DNA from 2 places in the Pseudoalteromonas sp. SWN166 genome. Region 2 is predicted to be linked to the other one. Evidence: predicted binding sites of a transcription regulator. Region 2 holds the regulator's gene; the other holds the start of a gene.

Region 1 (3,633 bases), on a different contig from region 2:
GTAGAATTTAAAGCCCAATATTTTTATCAAAACTTATTTTGTGAACTTCACGAAAAATCGCAGTTTATTAAAGAAAATTCCAAATGGCGTTATTTAGATGGTGCTATATACCCAGTTGAAGATATTAAAGTGGGCAGAAATGATGATTGCCCGTGCGGTAGCACTAAAAAATATAAAAAATGCCATAGCGTGTAATAATTTTATTTGATCATTTATTACCTACAAAGTGTTTTTAAGTATCACGAGCTTTATTAGCTAGCTCAGCTTAAAAGCACACTTTGTTACGCCCTTGTGTTTTAGACTCATACATTTTTTCGTCTGCGATCTGCACCGTATTTTTGTTACTTTCGTAAGGTTGTAAAGTTGAACCGCCAATACTAATGGTAACAAACCCGTACTCTGAATATTTATGAAGGATTTTTAAGTCGATTATATTTTTTTTGATTTTATCGGCAACACAAATTGCACCTTCAGTGCTTGTATGAGGTAAAACAACTACAAACTCTTCGCCGCCATAACGCGCTACAAAATCTGTTGGCCTTTGCAAACTATTAGTAATAGTTTGTGCAACAAGGTTTAATACCGTATCACCTTGCACATGACCATAAATATCGTTGTATTGCTTAAAGTAATCTATATCGATGAGTAATAGTGCATAGTCGACTTTTTCTCGTAAGGCACTTCGCTCCATTTTACTAAAGTGTGCATCAAAATAGCGCCGATTAAACACTTTAGTTAAATCATCTAAAAATACTTTTTGATTGAGTAAGTCGTGCTGTAATTTTAATGTTATATGTGCACGAACTCTTCTAAATAATGTTTCTGTATTAATTGGCTTTTTAATAAAATCAACAGCTCCAGCTTCCCAGCACTCCCTTTCTTCGTTTTCAAAGGATGTAACAAAAATAACCGGGATATCTTGTGTTTCAGTATTATTTTTTAATTTTAAGCATGTTTCAATACCGCTCATTCCACCCATATTAATATCGAGTAGAATTATATCGGGTACAGCTGCATTACAAATTTCAATTGCCTCTTCACCACTTCCAGCTGTGGTCACATTAAAATGCTCAGATAATATTTTTTTTAATACAATTAAGCTTAATAACTGATCGTCAACTATAAGTACTTTAGAGTTCTTTAAACTTAACTTTAATTGATGGTCAGAGTAATTTATCGGCATGATACAACTATTTTATTTTATTAATTAAACACACCCTATAGCACTATTTTTTGTTATGCAAATGTTAATTAATTGGTTGCTACTCAATTACCAATAAGAATTAGTCCATCGAAAACTTTTAAAGTATAAAAACAAAAAATGAGCCACTTGGGCTCATTTTTATAACTTCGAATACTTAATTAAATTAAGTATTATTCGTCATCATCTAAATCTAACTGTTGACGCTGAGCAGGTCGAGCTAAAATCTCTACATAGAAAGAGGTCAAACCTTGCTTTTCAATTTCGCCAATTTGGTTACTTAATTCAGCAACGTGCACAACTTGCGCATCTTCAGCTGTATTACCAAACTTACAGTCAAATGCCCAATAGTCAGCATCTTCAGGTAGCGTTTTATTACGCTCTCTTTTCAAATATTTTTTCACTTCGTGCTTTGCAGCATCAACCATACGAGGGTATTTGATTTTCTCGTGATTTAGCGTGAATGTTTTCTTCATTACGTTCCTAATTACCTTGGTTTAATGATAATGGCATTTCATGTCATACCATTTGACGCCATTATAGCAATTGCATTTAATTTTTGGATGCTTTTTTTTCATTAAATCAATTATTAGCAAATATATAAAGCAGACCCGTTATAAAGCATATATTAACTGATGATTATTACAATCATATATCACACAGCAATAAGCTGAAGTGGTTGATGTATTGCATCATTATTAAGGCTGTCATAAAAAGCTGCTGCATCTATTGGTGGATTAGCTAATTGCGTTTGTTCGCTTTTAATTCTTCTTCTGACAGCAAGTTCACAGTTATCTATTATATGAAGTGGAATATGCTTATCATCATTTCTAATCGCAAGCGGTTCAGGGTTTAAGCATTGTATTAGCTTAATGCTCGTCATGCCGCTACGCTCTCCTTCTTGAGATATTAATGCAGCATTGAATTGTCCAACCAACATATTATATTCATCAGAGGCTAAAAGTTGTTTTGGACCTGCGCCAAATTGCTTTCTTAATACCTCTTCTTCTATAACTAAATTATCTATTTCAGTTTTTGGTAAATGAAATTGACTAAAGTCGAGTGCGTCATGTGACAACATTGCTAATAATAGTGAAAATTCGCCACGACGATTTTCATGCACACTATTATTGAGTCTACTGTTTAACTGACTCTCTGTGATTAACAAATCATCTATTTGCATAGTCTTTAGCCGATTGTGGTAACTGATAGATATTTATCGGCTTTATTTCAATTTTCTTTAGCTTTTTTCTTTACTTAAATACGCAATTTGCTATTATCAGCGCCGTTGCATTGGAGGGGTTCCCGAGCGGCCAAAGGGATCAGACTGTAAATCTGACGGCTCAGCCTTCGCTGGTTCGAATCCAGCTCCCTCCACCACTTTTCTTACCGCTAAGTTAAGTGGGGCCAAATGCAATAAAATTAGTGTGGAGGGGTTCCCGAGCGGCCAAAGGGATCAGACTGTAAATCTGACGGCTCAGCCTTCGCTGGTTCGAATCCAGCTCCCTCCACCACTTCTCTACTTTTCCTATATTCCTATATTCCTATATTCCTATATTCCTATATTCCTATATTCCTATATTCCTATATTCCTATATTCAGCAGTATCAAAACACCCACTGCAAACTCATACCATTTTGTTTTAACCAATTAGAGGATGCTTTGTAATCGGGGAAAAACGCCTCTACTCGTTGCCAAAAAGCTTTGCTATGGTTCAAATACTTTAGATGAGCAAGTTCATGAACAATCACATAATCTATCGCATGATAAGGAGCACCGATAAGATGCAAATTAAAAGTGAGTTCTCGCTTACTATTACAACTCCCCCACTTTCGCTTATAAACCCCTATTTTTAGATCGTCCGGTAGCTCTTCATTCATCTGAGTGCAAAAATACGCTAAACGCATTTCTATATAAGCAATAAGCTGCTCTTTTAGATAAGCCTCTAATAGCTGTTGATACTTTTGAGAAGTGTTTTTAACTCGAGGGGATATTGTAATGAGTAAATGGTTATCATATTGGGTTACTTTGGAATCTTGACCTGAGTCCAGTTTCAAATAAATAGTTTCTGAAAAAATACTGATTTTTTTAGACTCGAAAGGATATTGCTTAGTGTCCTCAATTAAAAATTGCTTTTTTAATTGCTCTGCAACCCACTCTTGTTTGTCAAATAACCAAGTGTCAATGTGCTTTTTTGCGACAAAATGTGGGGCATACACAGTCACATTTTGATTGTGTACTTTTATAGCAACTGTTTTGCGTCTAACACTTTTCTTTAACTTATATTCAAACACTCAATTTCTCATAAACTTTTTATTATAACTCAACCCTGCGTAGGCTAAAAACAGGCGTATTAAAACTTAACATTATAAAATGTGTGATATTAAAACAAAAAAACAGATTTAGAAAAACAATAATTGCTGATTAAAAGG
Region 2 (7,336 bases):
GTGAACCTTCTATATTGCTAACGTCAGGAATGTTACGCACTGTGTTATCTCGTTTTGTTAAGTACACCATTCCAGGATTGAGAGTGATGTCTTATCAAGAGGTACCAGATGAAAGACAGATCAAGATTGTTAGCTCTGTAGGCCAACAATAAGATTTTAACAGGGGTTGAATCATGAAAATTAAACGTTTTTTTGCTAAAGATATGCGCACAGCACTTAAAGAAGTTAAAGATGAGTTAGGTGTTGATGCGGTTATTATGTCAAATAAGAAGCTGGCTAACGGTGTAGAAATTGTAGCGGCAGTTGATTATGACAAAGCAGCCCCTAAAGTAGCAGCGCAGCCACAGCGTACTGCTGAGCCTCGTGTTCAAGCGCCACAGCAAAGTATGCATAATTTTATAAAGCCAGAGCCTCAGCGTGCCAAACCTGAGCCTCAAGCAAAAGTGGCTGACAGCTTACAAGCATTATTAGAGCGTCAATCACCGCGTCCACGTTCTCCTGAACTAGCATCTATGTTTTCACAATCGGGTATTGATACTACCGATAACTATCAAGAACCTGCTGCGCAGCCGCGTACTAAAAATATGTTTGCACGTGATGATGTAGCCCAGGCACGTCCACAAACTCAAGCCGATAGCTTAGGTTTTGATGATTTAGACCGCGACTTTGATGATTTAGATAGCCCGGTAACTGCTCGCCCACAAAATAAAAATAATGAAAGCGAAGAAATGACAACAATGCGTGAAGAAATGAACGCAATTCGTCAATTATTAGAACATCAAGTATCGGGTTTAATGCAGCAAGATATGGCACGTCGCGACCCAACTCGTGCTTGTATGGTTGACCGTTTGGTCGGCATGGGTATTGATAAAGAAGTCGCGCAGCAAATGGCATGTTTTGTACCTGACGATGTATCTCGTCAACAAGGCTGGAAAGCATTGCTAACAATGGTTGAAGATCAAATGCAAACAACCAATAACGAAATACTTCGCCAAGGTGGTGTATATGCGTTAGTGGGTCCAACCGGTGTGGGCAAAACCACGACAGTTGCTAAGCTTGCAGCGTTAGGTGCACAAAAGTATGGCGCTGATAAAGTGGCCTTAATAACCACTGATACGTACAGAATTGGTGCTTATGAGCAGCTTGCAACTTACGGCCGTATTATTGGTTGTGGTGTTAAACAAGTTAAAGATGCTAATGAGTTAGCTGAAGTTTTATATCATTTACGAAATAAACGTCTAGTGTTAATTGATACGGCAGGTATGAGCCAACGAGATTTACGCTTAACTGAGCAGTTAAATACGTTAATGCGCAACCAACGTGTGGACATTCGCAACTACCTGGTACTCAGTGCCACAGCGCAAATGAATGTATTACAAGAAACTGTACGCCACTTTAAAAAAGTACAGTTAAGTGGTTGTATTTTCACCAAGTTAGATGAATCATTAAGTTTGGGTGAGATTATTAGTATTGCGATTCAAAATCGCCTTCCAATAGGGTATCTTACTAACGGACAACGAGTACCAGAAGATATTCGTGTTGCAAATGCTGAAAAACTAGTGAAAAAGGCTGAGCAATTATATTTAAAAAGAACAAAAGCACAACATTCAAGGCATCAAGCAGTGGCGCCAAGTACAGTAGGGATGTATGATTAACACAGTATTAGATCAAGCAAGCGGCCTGCGCAAAATGAGTCAAAACAATAACAACGGCGTTAAAGTTATCGCTGTAACCGGTGGTAAAGGTGGGGTGGGGAAAACAAATGTTTCTCTAAATACCGCTATTGCACTAGGGCAGCAAGGTAATAGAGTACTAGTACTGGATGCTGACCTAGGTTTAGCAAATTGTGATGTGATGCTTGGTTTACGTGTAGAGCGTAATTTATCACATGTTTTGTCTGGTGAATGTGAGCTTGACGAAATTTTAGTTGAAGGTCCTGCTGGTATTAAAATTGTACCCGCTACATCGGGTTCGCAAAGTATGGTTGAGTTATCACCATCGGAGCATGCTGGACTAATTCGTGCGTTTAGCGAATTGAATACCGAATTTGATATTTTAATTGTAGATACAGCCGCTGGTATTTCGGACATGGTGCTGAGCTTTTCGCGCGCAGCACAAGATGTAATGGTTGTGGTATGTGATGAGCCAACATCAATCACAGATGCTTACGCACTTATTAAAGTATTAAGCCGTGAGCATGGCGTTTATAAATTTAAAATTGTTGCCAATATGGTCCGCAGTATGCGTGAAGGCACTGAATTATTTGCAAAGCTATCTAAGGTTACCGATCGCTTTTTAGATGTATCAATGGAGCTAGTAGCAACGGTTCCTTATGACGAAAATATGCGTAAAGCAACGCGTCGTCAAAAAGTAATAGTTGAGCTCTTTCCAAATTCGCCAGCCGCTCTTGCGTTTAAAACGCTGGCAACAAAAGCAGTTAAATGGCCAATACCAAACCAACCATCTGGGCATTTAGAGTTTTTCATTGAGAAACTAGTAAACGGCTAATTATGACAATATTGGTGAATAGAGCTATGGGATATCAATCAACACAAAACTTAAATGTGATTGTTGAGAAGCATGCATCACTTGTCAAAAAAGTGGCATGTCATCTAATTGCTCGATTACCACCTAGCGTTCAGCTTGATGATTTAATTCAATCAGGAATGATAGGTTTAATAGAAGCTTCAAAAAACTTCGATGCAACTAAGGGCGCAAGCTTTGAAACCTTTGCAGGTATTCGTATTCGCGGTGCCATGCTTGATGAAATGCGCCGTGGTGACTGGGCTCCTCGCTCAGTACATCGTAAAAGCCGACAAGTTGCAGAAGCAATTACTGGGCTCGAAAGTAGGCTTAATCGCGAACCAACAGATACAGAAGTTGCTGAAAAACTTGAAATTTCACTCAATGAGTACCATCATATTTTAAATGATGTGAATGCGAGTAAAATACTAGGTATTGAAGACCTTGGTGTTGATGAGGATGTTATTACTCCCGTAGGCCAAGATTTAGCGCAAGATAAACCTTTTAATAATGTTAAAAATGATCGGTTTAATGAGTCTTTGCTAAGTGCAATTAAGTCATTACCAGAGCGTGATGCAATGGTGCTTTCTTTGTACTATAACGATGAAATGAATTTAAAAGAAATAGGACATATACTCGATGTAAGTGAATCGCGTGTAAGTCAGATACATGGTCAGGCGATGATTAAGCTTAAAGCTAAAATCAATGACTGGATAAATTAGTAGTAAGTAAACAAAGGTTAATACCTCACTGGGGGATGTTTTGGATAAAAACATGAAAATTCTTGTAGTTGATGATTTTTCAACGATGAGACGCATTATAAAAAACCTGTTACGTGATTTAGGTTTCACTAACGTTCAAGAAGCTGATGACGGGTCTACAGCTTTGCCTATGTTGCAAAATCAAGTGTTTGATTTTGTAGTTACTGATTGGAATATGCCTGGAATGCAAGGTATTGACCTTTTAAGAGCAATTCGTGCAGATGATAAGTTAAAACATATCCCTGTATTAATGGTAACGGCAGAAGCTAAAAAAGAACAAATAATAGCTGCAGCGCAAGCTGGCGTTAATGGTTATATTGTTAAGCCTTTTACGGCTGGAACATTAAAAACTAAGTTAGAAAAAGTATTTGAACGCTTAGGCTAATGATGGGGGAGAGGCTTATGCCAGCACTAGCTGCGCCTCAAATAACGTTAGAACAAGCTCGTCAGCTCGTTGTTTTTTTAGAAAATGATGAGCAAGATAAAGCAAATCAGTTGATTTTAGAGACTGCCTCGCAAGAGCAGTCTGAATTATTTGCTGAAGTTGGAAAGTTGACCCGTCAATTGCACGAAGCCCTCAAAAGTTTTGAGCTTGACACTCGCTTAACTAACATAACGACTGATGCTATTCCAGATGCTAAAAAGCGGCTTAATTATGTTATAGAAATGACAGAAAATGCGGCTAATAAAACAATGGATGCAGTGGAGGCTAGTCTTCCTATAGCCCAGCAATTAGCAGATGAAATATCTCATATCAAACCGACATGGGATCGTTTAATGAGCCGCGAGATCGAGCTTGGTGAGTTTAAACAACTTTGCCACAGTATCGATAAGTTTATGAATAACTCTCATCATAAAACAGATGAGCTTCAAAGCTTAATGACAAATGTACTAATGGCTCAAGACTATCAAGACTTAACAGGCCAAGTTATTCGCCGTGTTATAGAACTTGTTAGGGAAGTAGAAGAAAGCTTACTTCATCTTTTAACAGCGTTTGCTGAACAAGATGACAGTGACAGCACCGTGAATAAAGTAGAACAACAAAAAATAAAAGAACCAGTTGCCACACAAACTTTAGCAGGTCCTGAAGGCCCTATTATTGATAAAGAATCGCGTAACGATGTTGTATCTGATCAAGATGAAGTCGATGATCTTTTATCAAGTTTGGGCTTCTAAGAGGAGAGTAACTGCATGTTTGAAGTCGATGAAGATATTTTACAAGACTTTCTCGTAGAGGCAGGAGAAATCCTAGAGCTTTTATCTGAACAGTTGGTTGAACTGGAAAATAATCCAGAAGATACAGAGTTACTAAACGCTATATTTAGAGGCTTTCACACTGTAAAAGGTGGTGCAGGCTTTTTAGCTATGACAGAACTTGTTGATGCTTGTCATGGTGCTGAAAACGTATTTGATTTATTACGTCAAGGCGTGCGGACGGTCAATTCAGAGTTAATGGATGTTATTTTACAAGCGCTCGACACCATTAATGAAATGTTCGCGACTATCCAAAATAGGGATAAGCCAGAACCTGCAGATCCTGAATTACTTCATACCCTTCACATTTTAGGCCTACCTCCAACAGAAGATGAGCTTAACGGTGTATCTTCGAACAATGAAGTTGAACAACCTCAAAACGAAGTAGTTGATACGCCCATAGTTGATGACGAAGATCCGTTTGCATTTGATGAACTATTTAGCGGAACGCCTTCGGTTAGCGATGCTGAAATTGATGAAATAACTGAAGACGAATTTGAAAACTTACTGGATGAACTACACGGTAAAGGACAAGGTCCTGTAATTGAGAAGCCAGTAGCAAGCAGCAATGACTTTAATGGTGACATTACTGATGATGAATTTGATAGCTTATTAGATGAGTTACATGGAGTTGGCAGTTTTGGTGATGTTGCTAGTAAAGCACCTGTAGAACCAGCAAAACCAGCCTCAAGCCCGGTTAATTCATCAGATGATGAAATTAGTGATGACGAGTTTGAAGCACTTCTTGATGAACTTCATGGTAAAGGCACTGCACCTAAGTCAATAGAAAGCACGCCAGCTGTGAATCAGCCCAATATTCCTGCAACACCAGTTGCTAAAGCTAGTGAGCCTGTAAAAAAACCAGAGCCTGCGAAAGCACCTGTTTCTAAACCGGTAGAAAAGCCTGTTGTGAAAGCAGCACCCGCAGCGGCAAAAAAATCAGCGCCGCCAGCAGCAGAAACTACCGTTCGTGTAGATACAAAACGACTTGACCAAATTATGAATATGGTTGGTGAGTTAGTCCTTGTGCGAAACCGTTTGGTGAGTTTAGCAACTAACTCAGACAGTGAAGCAATGGGCAAGGCTATATCTAACTTAGATGTGGTTACTGCTGATATTCAAGGTGCAGTAATGCAAACCCGAATGCAGCCAATCAAGAAAGTATTTGGTCGATTCCCTCGAGTTGTTCGCGATTTAGCGCGCAGTTTAAACAAAGACATTGACTTAAAGCTTGTAGGTGAAGAAACCGATTTAGATAAAAACTTGGTGGAAGCACTTGCCGATCCGCTTGTGCATTTAGTTCGAAACTCAGTTGACCATGGTATTGAAATGCCCGCTGTTCGTGAGGCAGCAGGTAAGTCTAGAACAGGTAATGTTACTTTATCAGCGTCCCAAGAAGGCGATCATATTTTGCTAACCATTAAAGATGATGGCGCTGGTATGGATGCTGAAAAGCTGAAAAAAATAGCAATTAGTAAAGGCGTGCTCGATCATGACCAAGCGAGTCGACTTTCTGACACCGAAGCGTATAACTTGATTTTTGCACCCGGCTTTTCTACAAAAGAAGAGATATCTGATATTTCCGGTCGTGGTGTAGGAATGGACGTGGTGAAAACTAAAATCACCCAATTGAACGGTTCAGTAAGTATTCAATCTGAGTTAGGCGTAGGTACTATTTTAGAAATAAAAGTACCACTTACCTTGGCTATATTACCGACCTTAATGGTGATTGTTGGCTCACAAACATTTGCGTTACCACTTGCTGGTGTGAGTGAAATATTCAACTTAGATTTAACGAAAACAAATGTAGTTGATGGGCAATTAACAATTATTGTGCGTAAAAAGGCAATACCGTTATTTTACCTTGAGCACTGGTTAGTAAAAGGCTCAGATCGTTCTCAGCGAAAAGCAAAAGGCCACGTAGTCATTGTCCAAATTGGTACGCAGCAAATAGGTTTTGTTGTTGACTCGCTAATTGGTCAAGAAGAAGTTGTAATTAAACCACTTGATGCATTACTACAAGGCACGCCAGGTATGGCAGGTGCTACAATTACTTCGGATGGTGGCATTGCACTGATTTTAGACGTTCCAAACATGTTAAAACATTACGCAGGCTGATAATAAAGTAGGTATATATTTAATATATACCTACGCATAAATTTAATAAGAGAGCTAAATGGCCGTTAAAGTTTTAGTTGTTGATGATTCAAGCTTTTTTCGCCGCAGGGTAAGCGAAATTCTTGAGCAAGATAGCGACATACAAGTTATAGGCTTTGCTGTGAATGGCAGAGAGGCTGTTGAAAAAGCAGCTCAACTACGTCCTGATATGATTACTATGGATGTCGAAATGCCTGTGCTCGACGGTATTAGCGCAGTTAAAGAGATTATGGCGAGTAATCCAACGCCTATTTTGATGTTTTCATCACTTACGCGTGATGGCGCAACTGCAACATTTGATGCGCTAGATGCAGGAGCAATGGATTTTTTACCGAAAAAGTTTGAAGACATTGCACGCAATAACGAAGACGCAATAAAGCTTTTACAAAGTAAAGTGAAAGACATAGGGCGGAGACGTTTACCGCGAACATTTAGAGTTCCAACACCGCCTAAGTCAGTAATTCCAACTAAACCAACAACAAGTTCACTTTCGCAAAGAACAAGCACATTAACGCCTTCCATAAAACAGCCTGATAGAAGCTTTCAAAAAGTAACCCCTGCAACATCGTCAGGTTCAAATGTTGCCTCAATGCGAGCAAGTGGAAAGCAATACCAGCTTGTTGCTATTGGTACTTCTACAG

Evidence for each region. The regulator FliA, encoded in region 2, starts transcription of late flagellar genes. The targets are predictions, from matches to a motif close to CTAAAGNTNNNNNNNNNNNNGCCGATA.
Region 1: a site for FliA is predicted at 2,419-2,445, ahead of I6F49_RS17830 (VC2046/SO_2500 family protein). Genes of this name have one in related genera too.

What each region holds. Positions count from the first base shown of each region.
Region 1 is NZ_JADYXB010000043.1:11,856-15,488, forward strand. Features, by position in the region: gene I6F49_RS17815 (YchJ family protein) at 1-195, shown strand, start outside; gene I6F49_RS17820 (diguanylate cyclase) at 266-1,183, opposite strand; gene I6F49_RS17825 (DUF6172 family protein) at 1,375-1,677, opposite strand; gene I6F49_RS17830 (VC2046/SO_2500 family protein) at 1,857-2,384, opposite strand; tRNA gene I6F49_RS17835 (tRNA-Tyr) at 2,497-2,581, shown strand; tRNA gene I6F49_RS17840 (tRNA-Tyr) at 2,631-2,715, shown strand; gene I6F49_RS17845 (M48 family metallopeptidase) at 2,809-3,495, opposite strand.
Region 2 is NZ_JADYXB010000007.1:97,439-104,774, forward strand. Features, by position in the region: gene flhA (flagellar biosynthesis protein FlhA) at 1-152, shown strand, start outside; gene flhF (flagellar biosynthesis protein FlhF) at 174-1,655, shown strand; gene I6F49_RS06225 (MinD/ParA family ATP-binding protein) at 1,648-2,508, shown strand; gene I6F49_RS06230 (RNA polymerase sigma factor FliA) at 2,535-3,245, shown strand; gene cheY (chemotaxis response regulator CheY) at 3,286-3,669, shown strand; gene I6F49_RS06240 (protein phosphatase CheZ) at 3,687-4,460, shown strand; gene I6F49_RS06245 (chemotaxis protein CheA) at 4,476-6,656, shown strand; gene I6F49_RS06250 (protein-glutamate methylesterase/protein-glutamine glutaminase) at 6,715-7,336, shown strand, end outside.